3 regions of the Vibrio apostichopi genome follow, and region 3 is predicted to be linked to each of the others. Evidence: predicted binding sites of a transcription regulator. Region 3 holds the regulator's gene; each other region holds the start of a gene.
What was found. Region 3 encodes CRP, which controls carbon source genes, mostly activating them, when cyclic AMP is high. Its sites were predicted from a motif close to TGTGANNNNNNTCACA; they were not measured.
Positions count from the first base shown of each region.

Region 1: mlc (sugar metabolism global transcriptional regulator Mlc) is a predicted target of CRP. The motif match lies at 2,401-2,416, and genes of this name have one in related genera.
Region 2: pyrG (CTP synthase) is a predicted target of CRP. The motif match lies at 3,045-3,060, and genes of this name have one in related genera.

Region 1 covers NZ_AP028067.1:2,560,532-2,566,684, forward strand. The annotation lists gene QUF19_RS11345 (chemotaxis protein CheV) at 1-939, opposite strand, end outside; gene mlc (sugar metabolism global transcriptional regulator Mlc) at 1,108-2,325, opposite strand; gene pyk (pyruvate kinase) at 2,646-4,094, shown strand; gene QUF19_RS11360 (patatin-like phospholipase family protein) at 4,275-5,489, opposite strand; gene cydH (cytochrome bd-I oxidase subunit CydH) at 5,531-5,620, opposite strand; gene QUF19_RS11370 (porin family protein) at 5,766-6,153, shown strand, end outside.
Region 2 covers NZ_AP028067.1:3,265,225-3,271,377, reverse strand. The annotation lists gene relA (GTP diphosphokinase) at 1-1,867, shown strand, start outside; gene mazG (nucleoside triphosphate pyrophosphohydrolase) at 2,197-3,012, shown strand; gene pyrG (CTP synthase) at 3,145-4,785, shown strand; gene eno (phosphopyruvate hydratase) at 4,867-6,153, shown strand, end outside.
Region 3 covers NZ_AP028067.1:3,454,104-3,460,256, forward strand. The annotation lists gene QUF19_RS15545 (hydrolase) at 1-850, shown strand, start outside; gene QUF19_RS15550 (YheU family protein) at 961-1,173, shown strand; gene QUF19_RS15555 (phosphoribulokinase) at 1,251-2,120, shown strand; gene crp (cAMP-activated global transcriptional regulator CRP) at 2,362-2,994, shown strand; gene QUF19_RS15565 (DUF1338 domain-containing protein) at 3,179-3,970, opposite strand; gene astD (succinylglutamate-semialdehyde dehydrogenase) at 4,244-5,701, opposite strand; gene astA (arginine N-succinyltransferase) at 5,741-6,153, opposite strand, start outside.

The DNA of each region.
Region 1 (6,153 bases), 890 kb from region 3:
TAAAATCTGGCGCATTCGCTCTTGAGTGACTTCAACCAAGAGATCCGGTTGGAATTTAGAAATAAAGCGGTTACACCCTACTTTCTCAACCATGGCTTCATTGAAACTTCCACTTAATGAAGTATTTAGCGTGATAAACAAGTCATGCATTCTCGGGTCAGTACGCACTTCATGAGTCAGCTTATAACCGTCCATTTCAGGCATTTCGGCATCGGTGATCATCAGCAATATTTCTTGATTGATGTCTTTGCCTTCGTCACACCAGCCCTTCAGCAGGTTAAGCGCTTGTAGGCCATCGCAACATTCAATGATGTTCAAACCCAGTTGCGATAAGGTGCCTTTGATCTGATTACGCGCAGTTGAAGAGTCATCAACGATAAGTACGTTACGTCCAACCATTTCATTGGCAAGCTGCTCATCTAAGACACCGTCAGAAATCGAAACATCGTAATCGATGATTTCAGCGAGTACCTTTTCAACATCAATGATCTCTACGATCTTGTGTTGCTCTTCTTCTTGAATATGCGTGATAGCCGTAAGGTAGTTAGCACGACCCGTTGTCTTTGGCGGCGGCTGAATTTCAGTCCACGTCGTATTCACGATATTACGCACTTGTCCAACCAAGAAGCCTTGTACGGTTCGGTTATATTCGGTGATGATCAAGTTATTTTCTTGTGTCTCATCACGAGACGGCGGGAAGCCGATCGCGCTACGTAAATCGATAACAGGCACCGATTCGCCACGTAAAGAAGCCACACCAGTAATATGATGGTGAGAACCTGGTAAGCGAGTTAACACTGGCACTTTTAGGACTTCTTTCACTTTAAATACGTTAATCGCAAATAGTTGACGACTATTTAAGCTGAATAACAAGAGTTCCAGACGGTTTTCACCGACTAGTTTGGTTCTCTGATCAACCGAATTTAAAACGCCAGACATACAACACCTTAGTGACAAATAATAACTGAGGCTACAATAGCCTACTTCAATAGGTTAAAGCAAAGCGCCATTGCACAGAATGCTTAAACTAAGTACAACAAGTGACGTTATACATAGTTTAAGGAGATGATAAGAGTTCGGTAAGGCTATAAGAAGAGTAAAAGAGGTTTAACCTTCAATGACTTTCATCAATAATTGACCATCGTATAAAGCTTGTTTAACAAGCGCAGCGCCTGGCATGGTTGCTTGTTTATAGAATCGAGATTCCACCAGTTCTAAATCTTGATGGTAAACCGATAAACTCTGCTCTTCGATACACTTTTGAATCGCAGGATACAACACGCTTTTAGCCTGATTGATAACACCACCCACCAAGATTTTCTCAGGGTTGAATAGGTTAATCACAATCGCAATCGCAGAGCCTAGGTAACGACCTAATTGTTCAATTACTTCTACCGCTAGTGGGTCACCCGCCGCTGCGGCAGCGCAGATTTGTTCAATCGTGACATCTTCAAACACAGTAAGTGTTGATTCTTCACCATTGGCTAATCGCTCTTTGACTTGCTCACGGATCGCCTGCGAGCTCGCCACCGTTTCTAAACAGCCTCGGTTACCGCAATGACAAAGCTTGCCCTCTTTCTCGATCTGAATATGACCCAATTCACCGATGTTACCGTGACGACCTTGTAGAACTCGGCCATCTAGGATAATCCCAGCACCGACACCATGGTGAATCGAGATAAGAACTGAATTATCGTTATCTTGTGAGTGACCAAACAGCTTCTCAGCTAATGCCCAAGCTCGAGTATCATTGGCAATGAAGACTGGTAGACCCGTTTCTTTGTAGATCTCAGGACCCAGCGCTAAGTTTTTAACGTTGTAGTGCGGCATCTGCAGCACAATACCTTGCTCAGAATTCACAAGACCCGGCAGAGTAACAGCAATACTGGTGACCCTGTCGAGCTGTTCCGCATAGGTTTGGAAAAACTCATCAATCTCATGCAGAAGACGAGCAAGTACATCCTCTTGGTCACGCTCGTGAATATCAATCTTAGTATCGATAAGCACATCGCCACCCAGTTCATGAAGCGCGATCGTGAGATACCCACGACCAAGACGCATCGACAGAAACTGCCAACCTTCATTATTGGTTTGCAAACCCACAGCAGGACGTCCACGAGTCGTGGCTTCTTGAACCGTCGTCTCATGGATAAGGTGGGCTTCAATAAGTTCGCGGGTAATTTTAGTAATACTCGCCGGAGCCAACTCACTTTGCTTGGACAGTTCGATACGAGAAATAGGACCTTTAAGGTCAATTAGTTTATATACACGACCAGCATTGACCTGTTTGATATGATCAATATGGCCCGGTTGAGCCATGTACATTTTACGCTCCAGAAATCATCAACGGGTTAATTTTTTTACTTTGCGAAGTAATTGTGAAGTGACTTGGTATATCGCCGTGACCAGTATCACGTATATACATGAATCTTTGTGTATCTAGTCAAATAGTTTAAGAAAAATTAACACCCACATCGATAATTTGAGACTTAATTTTCAGAAAAAAACATCGCGTTTGAGTCCTAAATTCAATAAATAACAGCAAATACAGAAATATCTTCCTAGCTCCCAATAAATTATCAATTAATGCATATACTTAATTCTGTCTTGTACAAGATTTTCTAGGTCTCACCTTCGGAGCATTCATGACATCAGAATTAAGAAAAACAAAAATCGTCACCACTTTAGGACCATCAACAGATAAAGGTAACGTCCTTGAAGAGATCATCAAAGCCGGCGCCAATATCGTCCGCATGAACTTCTCTCACGGCAGCAGCGATGACCATATTCAACGCGCTGAAAAAGTCCGAGCAATAGCGAAAAAGTTCGGCACTCAAATCGCAATCCTCGGCGACTTACAAGGTCCCAAGATTCGAGTCTCTACTTTTAAAGACGGCAAAATCCAACTCGCCGTGGGCGACAAGTTCACGCTCGACAGTAGCCTAGGTTTAGGTGAGGGCAATCAAGAAGCCGTAGGCCTCGATTACAAAGAATTACCAAACGATGTGTCAGCTGGCGACATTCTGTTGCTTGATGATGGTCGTGTTCAACTGAAAATCACCGAAGTTGAAGGCTGTCGCGTTCATACTGAAGTCACCATTGGTGGCCCACTGTCGAATAACAAAGGCATCAACAAGAAAGGCGGTGGACTGTCTGCAGAAGCGCTCACCGACAAAGACAAGCGAGACATCATCACCGCAGCTCAAATCCAAGTCGACTATTTGGCCGTGTCTTTCCCACGCAACGGCGCAGACATGCACTACGCTCGTCAGTTAGCGCGAGAAGCAGGATTAGAAGCTCACCTTGTCGCTAAAGTGGAACGAGCAGAGACCGTTGCCACTGTTGAGAACATGGATGACATCATAATGGCCTCAGATGTCGTCATGGTGGCCCGTGGTGACCTCGGAGTGGAAATTGGTGACCCAGAGTTGGTTGGAGTACAAAAACAGCTTATACGCCGTGCTAGAGCTCTTAATCGAACAGTGATCACCGCAACTCAAATGATGGAATCGATGATCTCCGCGCCAATGCCAACTCGTGCAGAAGTAATGGATGTCGCCAACGCCGTACTAGACGGCACCGATGCCGTGATGCTTTCAGGTGAAACCGCAGCGGGCGATTACCCTGTTGAAACCGTGAAATCAATGGCCGAAGTGTGTATCGGCGCTGAAAAGATGGCGGGCATTAACAACCAGTCTAACTACCGTATTGACCGCACCTTTGTGACGGCTGAAGAAACCGTCTCCATGGCAACCATCTACTCTGCAAACCATATGGAAGGTATTAAAGGTGTCGTGACTCTAACCGAATCAGGCCGCACTGCATTGATGATGTCACGCCTAAGTGCCGATATGCCAATCTATGCGCTGTCTCGTAACGAAGGGACGCTGAACCGCTGTACTTTGTATCGAGGAGTTACCCCTATCTACTTCGAGACAGAAGCCGAAGACAGCTTTGATATCGCACTGTCAACGCTCACTTGCTTGAAAGAGAAAGGACACCTTAAGTTTGGTGACCTAGTGATCGTCACTCAAGGCGACATTATGGATGTGGCGGGATCAACTAACTGTATGAGAATCCTACCTGTCACCTAACAGGGTTGTATTCGATTAGGTCAGTTCGTTGATAAACGTCCCTACCAAGATCAAAAAAGGGTTATTGAACTAAGTTCAGTAACCCTTTTTCACTTCAGAACATTGTCAGCTCATTGCGTACTAACTTTCAAATTCGAGTATTACTTATCAATTTCGAGTACTACTTAGCAATTTCGAATATTACTTATCAGCAGTACTAGTCACCAACTGTGGCATATGTGAGCTACGAGCGTTTTCCGTTGAAGTATAAGTTTCTACAAATCGGTAACCCGCCTCTAACCCCAAGTCGTAATCGTGCAGCAAATCTTCCTTATCACTCATCAAAGAGCTCGACTTAAGCGGTTTGCTAGGTGCGATTTGAACAACAAACGCATCGTCCGGTGGAGAATTCAAAAAGTCTTGAGTTAATGAGTAGGTCTGATAATGAACCATCAACATGTCAGCTAAGCCAGAATCAAACTTATCGCCAATCAAATGACTTAAACGATAAATATCATCAGCACCAAATAGCCATCGTCCGCCATTGAGCAGATCAAGGTGCCCTCTATCGCGCTTTTGCTCCTTTGAACGGAGAATTTGCTGCTGAAAGAACGACGTCCAATCGGTTTTCCACTGTTCCACTTTTTGTTGCCAATGGTCTTGCACACTATCAAACGACTCACGGAACCATTCCAACTCTTCTGCCGATATTGGCTTAGGTGCTTTCACTAAGGCGTGTTTACGTTGAATCTCATTGGATAGTTCAGCCCCCTCTTCCAATACAGGCTCTGTACGTATCACGACTATTGAGCGAGCTTGCCTACGCCATGCTTCTTGCACAGGAATAGACGCAGACACACCACCGTCAACATAAGCACTGTCGCCAATGAAGATTTCATCATTGTACAAACGAGGGATGGCACAGGTCGCAATCATCACTTTGTACCAGTCTTCTCCCATCAACGGAAAATAATGGTCTCGTAAGTCTTTGGAATCGGTTACTGCTGCAGAGAAATGTCGGTCACCTAAGGTTTGTCGTCCCAAATCAAGATCAAGCTTGTATGGGTAAGCCATGATTTGTTCTAAGGCCCATTCTAAACCTAAGTTCTGGCGCTTTCGTATATAGGAGAAAAGATTGAAGAATTCTGGAGCCGTCGTTAAATCAAGAACGAAAGAACGACCTAGCCCTTTATCCCGGCACAGATAGGCACACAAATTAAGCGCACCCGCTGAGGTGCCAAAGAATTCGTCGAAGGGGTCAAAATTAGAAAGAAGAAATGCGTCCAGCACACCAGCCGTAAAAATACTTCGCTGTCCGCCGCCTTGGGCAACCAGTGCTGTTTTTCCAGCAATAAACTTAGCGTAGTAATCTAAGTCTATTGCCGAATCAATATTGGTTATAATCCCACTATTCATTATTCCCTGAGTATAAAAACTCAGCCTCGCAATAGATGGTATTAGCTACCAATCGCAATAAAGCCAAATGAAAGAATGATGGTGTAGATTACTACCGTTATTTGTAGAGCATTTTTCAGATTATGGTCCATAAACACCTCTGGCTTATTATTAATTTGTCGAGTCTCTATTTAAGTATTATCAGGTGTGTGAAGTATCTTCAAGAATCGTCGAAATTAGTCGCACAATATTGATGTAACCATCACAATTAGTCAGCGTATGGATAAGGATATACTCATGAATAACAAAGCAAATATGATTGCGCTTGTTGCGCTAATTTCCGCTTCAAACTTGTATGCAGCACCGGAAATTATTATCACTCCGATGATTGGTTATACCGGTGGTGGTAGCGTCGAAGATCAGGATGGTAATACTTATGACATGGAAGGTTCAGAAAACTACACCTTCGCCATTGAAACTCCACTTGAGAAAGGTCGCATCGGCTTTTTCTATTCCAATCAGAGCTCTGAACTAGAAACACTCAACCTAAGCTCCTCAATTCAATACCTGCACCTTCAAAGCAGTATCTACTACCCTGCATCCCCTGTATTGTCTGGGTATCTAGGGTTAGGTCTTGGAGCGTCTTACGTTGATGTCGACTGGGCGAAAGATAAATATGGCTTCT
Region 2 (6,153 bases), 190 kb from region 3:
GACCCTTGAAGGCAGTGCAGCCTCGGGTCAAGTCGATAATGTTCGACGAATGCTATTGGCAATGGTGGATGATTTCCGCTGCGTAGTCATCAAACTAGCAGAGCGAATTTGTAACCTAATAGAAGTAAAAAAGGCCCCTGATGCTGTGCGCCGTGCGGCAGCAAAAGAGTGTGCCAACATCTATGCGCCTCTTGCAAACCGTCTCGGTATTGGTCAGCTAAAGTGGGAAATTGAAGATTACGCTTTCCGCTACCAACAACCCGATACCTATAAGCAGATTGCTAAACAGCTGTCTGAGCGACGTATCGTGCGCGAACAATACATCACCGACTTTGTTGACGATCTCACGTCAGAAATGAACCGTTCAAGCATCAATGCTGAAGTCAGCGGTCGACCAAAACACATCTACAGTATCTGGCGCAAAATGCAGAAAAAAGGCTTAGAGTTTGATGAGCTTTTTGACGTGCGTGCGGTGCGTATTATCGCAGACCAGCTGCAAGACTGTTATGCCGGATTAGGTGTGGTTCACACCAAATACAAACATCTACCCAGTGAATTTGATGACTACGTGGCGAATCCTAAGCCAAATGGTTATCAGTCGATTCATACCGTAGTTCTTGGCCCTGAAGGCAAGACCATTGAAATTCAGATTCGAACCAAGCAGATGCATGAAGATTCTGAATTGGGCGTTGCTGCGCACTGGAAATACAAAGAAGGTGCATCTAGCGGCGTACGCAGTGGCTACGATGAGAAAATCACCTGGTTGCGTAAGCTTATCGACTGGCAAGAAGAGATGTCGGATTCTGGCGAAATGCTGGATGAAGTACGTAGCCAAGTCTTTGATGATCGTGTCTATGCCTTTACACCACGCGGTGATGTGGTCGATTTACCAATGGGTGCAACACCGTTGGATTTTGCTTACCACATCCACTCGATGGTTGGACACCGTTGTATCGGTGCCAAAGTGGCAGGTCGAATCGTTCCGTTTACTCATAAGTTGGCGATGGGTGATCAAGTTGAGATCATCACTCAAAAAGAACCGAATCCATCACGTGATTGGCTAAACCCGACCACAGGTTTTGTTCATTCAAGTCGAGCTCGTGCAAAAATTAACGCTTGGTTCCGTGCTCAGAGTCGTGAGAAAAACCTCGAAGCTGGACGAGATATCTTAGAAGTCGAGCTAGGCAGAGTCGGCGCAACACTGAAAGATGCCGAGCAATACGCGCTGAAACGATTCAACGTCAACACTCCAGATGAATTGTATGCGGGTATTGGTAGCGGCGATTTACGTATCAACCAAGTCGTTAATCACATCAATGCTTTGGTCAACAAGCCAACGGCGGAAGAAGAAGATAAGAAAGCGCTCGAGAAGTTGCTTGAATCTGACAATAAGCCAGCGCATCAAAGTCGTCCGAAAAAGGATGCCGTCGTTGTTGAAGGTGTTGATAACCTAATGACCCATTTGGCTCGTTGTTGTCAGCCTATCCCTGGCGATGTGATCAAAGGTTACATTACTCAAGGGCGTGGTATCTCAGTACACCGCAGCGATTGCGAACAGTTGAGTGAGCTTAACCTGCATGCTCCCGAACGTATCATCGATACTGTGTGGGGCGATGGTTTCGTAGGCTCGTATATCTTAACGCTGCGTGTAGAGGCGCTAGAACGTACCGGCTTGTTGAAAGACATCACATCCTTGTTCTTGAACGAAAAAGTCAGTGTGACGACAATGAAGAGCCGTATTGACTATAAACGTCAGCTGTCAGTGATGGATTTCGATTTGGAAGTGACCAATATTGAGATTCTGAGTCGCGTAACAAGCAGAGTAGAACAAATCAAAGATGTAATGAGCGTCAAAAGACTAGGCTAGTTTTTACGTCGTACTTGGCTTTCTAACCGTGTTAACTGCACTATACTCGCTTCATCACATAGGCAAGCTATGCTCAGAAGTCTCGTAAGTTTGTTGCCTTGTTAGAAGAACCAATTACTTAGTAAAACAAAGATAGTCGTCATTCCCTACAGTGAGGGACGAACGTGATAGGGAATCTCGCCAAGCGATTTGAGATCCCCAACTCGCTCATTCTTCGCTCTTGAGGATGACTGGAAAAATAGAAAGGTGAGTGGTTTTGGCTGCTCACCTTTTTTAGTTTTAGTGAAGTTTAAATTTAAAAATCAAAGACAGTGAATAGGAAGAAAACGATGAATCACCCGATTGAACAACTTGAACAGATTATGGCTAAGCTGCGCGATCCTGAAGGTGGCTGTCCTTGGGATTTGAAACAAAATTTTGAAACAATTGTGCCGCATACTATCGAAGAGACCTACGAAGTGGTGGATGCGATTCACAATAAAGACTGGCCGAATCTACAAGAAGAGTTGGGCGACCTGTTGTTTCAGGTGATCTTCTATAGCCAGCTAGCAAAAGAGCAGGGCTTGTTTGAGTTCTCTGATGTGGTCGACGGAATTAATGAGAAGCTGACTCGCCGTCATCCTCATGTATTTTCTGATACAGAATTTGCCAGTGATGAAGAAATTAATGCCAACTGGGAAGCTGAAAAAGCCAAAGAAAAAGCACAGGCAGGAAAAACTCAGGAAAGTATTCTAGACTCAATACCAAACTCTCTACCTGCACTTTCGCGTGCTACAAAAATTCAAAAGCAAGTCGCGAAATTTGGCTTTGATTGGGACTCTATTGGCCCAGTCGCAGATAAGGTTTTAGAGGAAGTTGATGAGGTGTTAGAAGAAGCGCTTCAAGTAACGCCAAACGAAGATTTAGTTGAAGAAGAACTGGGTGATTTATTGTTTGCTACCGTCAATTTAGTGCGACATTTAGGTAAAAATCCAGAAACGGCTCTCAATAAAGCCAATCTGAAATTTTCACGCCGCTTTAAAGGTGTGGAACAAAAAGTTCGTCAGCAAGATAAAATTTTGACCGACTTTTCTCTACAACAGCTTGATTCCATGTGGGATGAAGTCAAAGTGGCGGAGAAAAGATCATCAAAGCTTTTATCATGAATTGATTTGAAGCAAAAAATAAAAAATTGCAGTGTGATAGATTTCACGTTGTGGCGATAAGGGGCTTCTGGTATATTTTCATCCCGTCCAGAAGTAATCCATTTCCCTCATTCAACCAATTTCAGGTTAAACATGACGACAAATTACATTTTTGTTACTGGCGGGGTTGTATCCTCTCTAGGTAAAGGTATTGCAGCAGCATCTCTTGCGGCTATTTTAGAAGCTCGTGGTCTTAAAGTGACTATGATGAAGCTTGACCCTTACATCAACGTTGATCCAGGCACTATGAGCCCGACTCAACACGGTGAAGTGTTCGTTACGGAAGATGGCGCTGAAACAGACCTTGACCTTGGTCACTATGAGCGATTCATTCGCACCAAGATGACTAAGCGTAACAACTTCACAGCAGGTCGTGTTTATGCTGACGTTCTACGTAATGAACGTCGTGGTGACTACCTAGGTGCAACAATCCAGGTTATCCCTCACATCACTAACTCTATCAAAGAACGCGTAATCTCTGGTGCTAAAGGCCACGATATCGCGCTTGTTGAAGTTGGTGGTACTGTAGGTGATATTGAATCTCTACCATTCATGGAAGCGATTCGTCAGCTAGCAGTAGAACTAGGCCGTGAACGCGCAATGTTCATGCACCTTACTCTAGTGCCATACCTAGCAGCTGCGGGCGAAGTGAAAACTAAGCCAACGCAACACTCTGTAAAAGAGCTGCTGTCTATCGGTATCCAGCCTGACATCCTAGTTTGTCGTTCAGATCGTGTTATCCCAGCAAACGAACGTAAGAAAATTGCTCTTTTCTGTAATGTACAAGAAAAAGCAGTTATCTCTATGAAAGACGTAGATTCAATCTACAAGATCCCACAATTAATCCGTGCTCAAGGCATTGATGATCTTGTATGTACGCGTTTCGGTATCAATGCACCAGAAGCTGATCTGTCTGAGTGGGAACAAGTAATTTACGAAGAAGCTAACCCAACGGGTGAAGTGACGATTGGTATGGTTGGTAAGTACATTGAACTGCCTGACGCATACAAATCAGTAAATGAAGCGCTGAAACACGCAGGCTTGAAAAATCGCCTAAGTGTCACAATTAAATATGTAGATTCACAAGATGTTGAATCTAAAGGCACAGAAATTCTACAAGACCTAGATGCAATCCTAGTTCCTGGTGGCTTTGGCGACCGTGGTGTTGAAGGTAAGATCCTTGCTGCTCAATACGCTCGTGAAAACAAAGTACCTTACTTAGGTATCTGTCTAGGTATGCAAGTTGCTCTTATTGAGTACGCTCGTAACGTTGCGAAAATGGAAGGTGCACACTCTTCTGAATTCTGCAAAGAAACTAAATACCCTGTTGTTGGCCTAATCACTGAGTGGATTGACGGCGAAGGTAAAGTTGAAGAGCGTACTGAAAAATCTGACCTAGGCGGCACAATGCGTCTTGGTTCACAGCTTTGTCACCTAGCGAAAGGGACGAAAGCTTACGAATTATACGGTAGCGCGACGATCCATGAACGTCACCGTCACCGTTACGAAGTGAACAACAATCTTCGTCCACAAATCGAAAAAGCGGGCCTAAAAGTATCGGGCCTATCTGCGGACAAGAAACTGGTTGAAGTTATTGAGAACCCGAACCACCCATGGTTTGTTGCTGCTCAGTTCCACCCAGAGTTCACTTCAACACCTCGCGATGGTCACCCATTGTTTGCAGGTTTCGTTAAAGCAGCTGGCGAATTCCAGCGCGGCGAATTAGAAAAGTAAAAAGGAATACAGGTAGCTGCGTAAGTTGTGCTGCTACCTTTAAATTTGACATTTATATATTCAACGAGAAGGAAACATTCAATGTCTAAGATCGTTAAAGTTCTAGGTCGTGAAATCATCGATTCACGTGGTAACCCAACTGTAGAAGCTGAAGTACACCTAGAAGGCGGTTTCGTAGGTATGGCTGCTGCTCCATCTGGCGCATCTACTGGTTCTCGCGAAGCTCTTGAGCTACGTGACGGCGACAAATCACGTTTCCTAGGTAAAGGTGTTCTTAAAGCAATTGAAGCTGTAAACGGCCCAATCGCTGACGCTCTAGTTGGTAAAGACGCTAAAGCACAAGCTGACGTTGACCAAGTTATGCTTGATCTAGACGGTACTGAGAACAAGTCTAAGTTTGGCGCTAACGCTATCCTTGCTGTTTCTCTAGCTAACGCAAAAGCTGCTGCTGCTGCGAAAGGCATGCCTCTATACGAGCACATTGCTGAGCTAAACGGTACTGCTGGTCAGTTCTCTATGCCTCTACCAATGATGAACATCATCAACGGTGGCGAGCACGCTGATAACAACGTTGACATCCAAGAGTTCATGATCCAACCAGTTGGCGCTAAAACTCTTAAAGAAGGTCTGCGTATCGGCGCTGAAGTATTCCACAACCTAGCTAAAGTTCTTAAGTCTAAAGGCTACAGCACTGCAGTTGGTGATGAAGGTGGTTTCGCTCCTAACCTTAAATCTAACGCTGAAGCTCTAGAAGTTATCGCAGAAGCTGTTGCAGCTGCTGGTTACGAACTAGGTAAAGACGTTACTCTTGCTATGGACTGTGCAGCATCTGAGTTCTTCGACAAAGAAGCTGGCATCTACAACATGAAGGGCGAAGGTAAAACTTTCACTTCTGAAGAGTTCAACCACTACCTAGCTGAACTAGCTAACAACTTCCCAATCGTTTCTATCGAAGACGGTCTTGACGAGTCAGATTGGGATGGCTTCAAGCACCAAACTGAACTTCTAGGCGACAAGCTTCAAATCGTTGGTGACGATCTTTTCGTTACAAACACTAAGATTCTTGCTGAAGGTATCGAGAAAGGCGTAGCTAACTCTATCCTTATCAAGTTCAACCAAATCGGTTCTCTAACAGAGACTCTAGCTGCTATCAAGATGGCTAAAGACGCTGGCTACACTGCAGTAATCTCTCACCGTTCTGGTGAAACTGAAGATGCAACTATCGCTGATCTAGCGGTAGGTACAGCTGCAGGTCAAATCAAAACTGGTTCTATGAGCCGTTCTGACCGTGTTGCTAAGTACAACCAACTTATCCGTATCGAAGAAGCTCTAGGTTCTAAAGCTCCTTTCAACGGTCTTAAAGAAGTT
Region 3 (6,153 bases):
GAGCGAATCACCAGATGACGACAATCCAAATCGTGACGATATAAAGAACAAGCCGATATTCGTGCTGTTCCACGGTTTGGAAGGCAGCTTTGAGAGCCCATACGCCAATGGACTGATGAACGCATTTGCTAAAGATGGTTGGTTATCCGTGATGATGCACTTCAGAGGTTGCAGCGGAAAACCGAATCGCTTAGCTCGTGCTTACCACTCTGGAGAAGTCGAAGACGCTCGCTTCTTTTTAAGGCATCTGCATTCAAGATTTCCCAATAACCCTAAGGTTGCGGTTGGCATCTCACTGGGCGGTAACATGTTGGCCAATTACCTCGCCGACTACGCAGATGATCCGTTAATCTCAGCGGCGACGATCGTCTCTGCCCCCTTTGACCTTGCTTGTTGTTCGAGTCGTATTGAACAAGGCTTCTCTAAGATCTATAAAAAGTACCTGCTCAATTCTTTGAAATCGAATGCGTTGAAGAAACATAAGCTGCTGCAAGAGAAGATTGGCATCTCAGCGGAAAGCATTAAGAAGATCGACAAACTGTATGAGTTTGATGAACGAATTACTGCGCCTCTGCACGGATTCAAGAATGCACAAGACTACTATGCCCAATGTTCTGCATTGCCTAAATTGAATCAGATTAAACTGCCCACACAGATCATTCATGCGAAAGACGATCCTTTCATGACCGATGATGTGATTCCAAAATTCGTTCTACCCGACAACATCGACTATCGTCTGTTTCAAAAAGGCGGCCATGTGGGATTCATTACAGGTAGCACGCTCAAACCAAGGTTTTGGTTGGAAGAAGCATTACCCGCCTACTATGAAAGTATTCAAGATTCGGCATAATGGCCGAGCCTTTGTTAAGGACTGAATGGTTAACGTCACTAGACACACCGATTAACACATCAATAAACTATTAATGAACATATCCATGAACATAAAAGAGAGAAGTATTTATGATCATCCCATGGCAAGACATCGCACCAGAAACGCTGGAAAACCTCATTAAAGAATTCGTGCTACGTGAAGGTACAGACTACGGTGACGTAGAGGTTTCACTGCAAAACAAGATTGACCAAGTGAAACATCAATTAGCCTCAAAGGAAGTCAGCATCGTGTTTTCTGAGCTGCATGAAACCGTTGATATTCAGGTCACAAAACGCTTCTAAGCTGCGCTCATAAAGGAGCCGTGTTATAGTGGTAAACGATTGCTAACAAGTAAGTTACTCAAAAGACAAGGGTTGTCATGTCCGCTAAACATCCAATTATTGCGGTGACGGGTTCATCTGGAGCCGGCACCACCACTACCTCAGAAGCCTTCCGTAAAATGTTCAATATGATGGACGTGAAGGCAGCTTGGGTTGAAGGGGATAGTTTCCATCGCTTCACTCGACCAGAGATGGATGTCGAGATCCGTAAGGCGCGTGAGCAAGGTAAGCACATCAGCTACTTTGGTCCACAAGCTAACGATTTTGGCGCATTAGAAGAGTTCTTCCGTCAATACGGTAATGAAGGCACGGGCAAAGTCCGCAGCTATCTACATACCTTCGATGAAGCCGTTCCTTACAACCAAATGCCCGGCACATTTACGCCATGGCAAGAGATCCCAGAAAATTCGGATGTGATGTTCTACGAAGGCCTTCACGGTGGCGTAGTCGATGGCGATATTAACGTCTCACAACACGTCGACCTGCTTATCGGCATGGTACCTATCGTAAACCTAGAGTGGATCCAGAAATTCGTTCGTGACACACGCGATCGTGGGCACTCTCGCGAAGCGGTGATGGACTCTATTGTTCGCTCAATGGATGATTACCTTAACTACATTACCCCGCAGTTTTCGCGCACTCATATCAACTTTCAACGTGTCCCAACCGTAGATACATCGAATCCACTGAACGCCAAAGGGATTCCAAGTTTAGACGAAAGCTTCGTTGTTATACGTTTGCGTGGCATCAAAAACGTCGACTTCCCTTACCTTTTGGCAATGATTGATGGCTCATTTATGTCACGTCATAACACGCTTGTGGTGCCAGGAGGCAAAATGAGTTTTGCTATGGAGCTCATTGTAAGGCCAATCCTACAACAACTAATCGAAACCGGAAAAATAGGTTAACAAAACGACATTCTGGTTGATTACTTTTCATACCGTGATCATGTGCACAATTTTGCGTAAAAAATCGTAGCTTGGTCACGATTAAAATCAAGAAATAGTACCTGAAAAAGGATACTATTCTTAAACGAAACACAAGATAGCTTGCAGCACTCAACGAGTGCTCTTATCCTAACTGAGTCAATTCAGGCTTAGCTAAAATACGGAAAGCGGCAAGCATACCCTGCAGAGGAAGTGAGATATTATGGTTCTAGGTAAACCTCAAACCGATCCAACATTAGAGTGGTTCCTTTCACACTGTCATATTCATAAGTACCCTTCAAAAAGTACTTTGATTCATGCTGGTGAAAAGGCAGAAACCTTGTACTACATCGTTAAAGGTTCTGTGGCTGTTCTTATCAAAGACGAAGAAGGTAAGGAAATGATTCTTTCTTACCTAAACCAAGGCGACTTCATCGGTGAACTTGGACTTTTCGAAGAAGACCAAGAGCGTACTGCGTGGGTTCGTGCTAAATCTCCTTGTGAAGTAGCTGAAATTTCTTTCAAGAAATTCCGTCAACTTATCCAAGTGAACCCAGATATCCTGATGCGCCTTTCAGCACAAATGGCGAACCGTCTACAAGTAACTAGCCAAAAAGTTGGTGACTTAGCGTTCCTTGACGTAACAGGTCGTATCGCTCAAACGCTACTTAACCTAGCGAAACAGCCAGATGCAATGACTCACCCTGACGGCATGCAAATCAAGATCACTCGTCAAGAGATTGGCCAGATCGTTGGTTGTTCTCGTGAGACAGTAGGTCGTATCTTGAAGATGCTTGAAGAGCAGAACCTAATTTCTGCACACGGTAAGACTATCGTGGTATACGGCACTCGTTAATCTCGATTAACTGAGCCAAAAATTTGAAAGCCACCAAATGCGAATTTGGTGGCTTTTTTGTTTTCTAAAGATCTTGAGAACAGATGCGAGATGCGAATGGAACACTTACAACTTCCAAACGCAAACACTCTCGAAGCGAAGCGTACCCACATCTCTAGGGCAAAGCCCGTGCTCGTATCTTTCTTTAACCGTTGGTGCTTTCGAAGATCTTATCCGCTGATGCTGCAACGAATCCTGTATAAAGCTCACCATTGGCCATCGCATAACGCTTAGCGAACTCATAGAAGCCACCAGGAATCATCTCATTGCCTTCAACAAATGAAACTGGGACTTTGTCTGCCATTGTTGATGATTGCTCTAATAAGACCTCTGGAGAGCCTTTAACCTCACCACCAGATGCATTGATAGTGAAGCCTGATTCGCTCAGGTAATCATTCACTGCCTGCACTTCATCAAAAGCGTCGAGTTGATTCACGCTCACCGTGAAGTGGTTTGCACCGTAACCATGAGCTGCGAGCCAAGAAGCGTATTCACTCTCTTTTGCCAGCACTTGGAAATCCGCGAAACTCAGATCCCAAAGACGACCACCAAACAAGAACTCATGACCTTGAAGCTTGCTTGCATCGACTTGCTCAACCAACTTAGCAACGATCTGTTGTAAGTCACTTGAACACTCCTCTACCTTCAACTCACTAATGAACACTTTCGGCTGATTTGGATCTGGGTGCTCGTAGTGCTTAGCTACTAGCTTCTTACTCTCAAACAAGTAATCGCCACACGCCTTGTAACCCAGCTCAAGGAAAGGCTTGGCCAATGTTTCAATACCTAACGGTGCAACATTGAAAGTACGCAGTGCAATATGATCATTAATCAGAGCTTCGTCTTCTTTCAGCAAGTGATGTACTTTCTCAGCCGATGGACAAAGCCTGTGGATGTAATCGTCCCATAGTGATTTAAAGAGTAGATCGGGCGTCATGGTGACTCCTTGTCAGAGGTTCTAGCAAGCTAGTAATTTGGATTAGAAAGGGAGAGGCTGGACATAGAGTCAGCAGCCATCAGCCTGTGACATACTTGTTCTATTATTATCTATCGCCCAATCGAGGTGTCGGACGTGGGTGAAAAGAGGAAGCGATAACATCGCTTCCTTATTACACAATTAACCAATGAAGCTGTTAGTCATGAGCCTAAAGCTCATAAGCTTATGATTTATAAACTTTTGATTCATGAACTTATAGCTTAAGAGCCAAAACTACAGCTCAATACCTGGGCTAAATGTCGCTGGCAGTTGAGTTTCACCGCCTTCCATTGACGCCATTGGGTAAGCACAGTAGTCAGCCGCGTAGTAAGCACTTGGGCGTAGGTTGCCTGAAGCACCCGGGCCACCAAATGGTGCATCACCACTTGCGCCTGTTAGTTGGCGGTTACGGTTAACAATACCCGCACGGATATGGTCAACGAAGTATTCCCACTCTGAATCGTCGGTTGAAACTAGGCCTGCAGACAAACCAAAGCGTGTGTCATTTGCCAGTTCAACCGCTTGCTCTAACGATTGGTAACGAACCACTTGCAGCAATGGGCCGAAGTACTCTTCATCTGGCAACTCAGCAATGTTGGTTGCATCGATAATACCCGGAGAAACAAACGCCGCTTCACCCGCTTTTGCTTCAACTAGGCTTACACCACCTAGCGATTGCAGATTAGCTTGTGCGTCCAGAATAAACTTAGCTGCCGCTTCAGAGATCTGTGGCCCCATGAAAGGTGCTGGCTCAGCGAATGGCTGATCGACACGAATCTTCAAAGTAGCCGCAACGAGCTTATCAAGCAGTTGATCGCCCTTCTCTCCAACAGGAACATACAAGCGACGTGCACATGTACAACGTTGACCCGCACTGATGAAAGCCGATTGGATAATTGTATAAACCGTCGCGTCAGCATCACCAAATTGGTCACTGATCACCATTGGGTTATTACCGCCCATCTCTAGTGCCAGCATCTTACCCGGTTGACCCGCGAATTGACGGTGAAGGATATGACCAGTATTCGCACTACCTGTGAATAGCACGCCATCAAGGCCTTTAGCATCAGCCAGTGCGATACCTGTCTCTTTGGCGCCTTGCACTAGGTTAATCACGCCAGCAGGAAGACCCGCTTCTTGCCATAGCTTCATCGCAAACTCACCTGTCCAAGGTGTCTGCTCTGACGGCTTAAATACCACGGTATTACCCGATAGCAGTGCTGGAACAATATGACCGTTAGGTAAGTGACCTGGGAAGTTGTAAGGGCCAAATACCGCCATTACGCCTAATGGACGATGACGCAGTACGATTTGGTTGCCTGCGGCTTCACGCGAAGCTTCACCCGTACGTTCGTGGTAAGCACGGATAGAGATAGCGATTTTGCCCGCCATTGCACCCGCTTCAGTGCGAGTTTCCCAAATCGGTTTACCCGTCTCTTTTGCAATAATCTGTGCAATCTCTTCGCTGTTCTCTTTTACCTTCTCAGCAAAGTTCAACACGATCGCTTCACGCTCTGCAAAGCTCAGTTTTTTCCAAACTAAGAACGCATCACGAGCCGCTGCTACTGCAGATTCAACCTGCGCTGGTGTTGCACTATCGCCTTGCCACACCACTTCATTGTTGTATGGGCTTACTGATGTCATGGCGTCGCCTTGACCTGCCACCCACTGTCCTGCTATCCACTGAGTCATACTTCTATCCTTAAAATCTTCGACAGATAATCGCCGCTCTTATTGAGCCAACATTCGAACGAATTCGCCTTCTTTTACTTCAAGAGCGCTTGCTACTTCAGATGATAAAATCACTGTGTCGCTTGCTTGGTCATACGCGCCTTTCGCGGCTACTGCACGGAAGTTCTCAAACGAGGTATTACCAATTAGGAAGTCTTTAGAGCTGGAGTGCTCTGCAATTTGAACCTGTGCTCGAATCGCATGACGCACGGATTCAATGTTTCTTAAATCACACTCAACCGTCGGGCCTGCATCAAAGATGTCGACATAACCACGGTTAGTGAAACCTTCACGTTCCAGCAACTTAAGTGCAGGACGTGTATTATCATGTACCTCTCCAATCACCGCCTGAGCTTCTTTGCTCAGTAGGTTCACGTAGATAGGCAGCTTCGGCATTAGGTCAGCAATAAAGC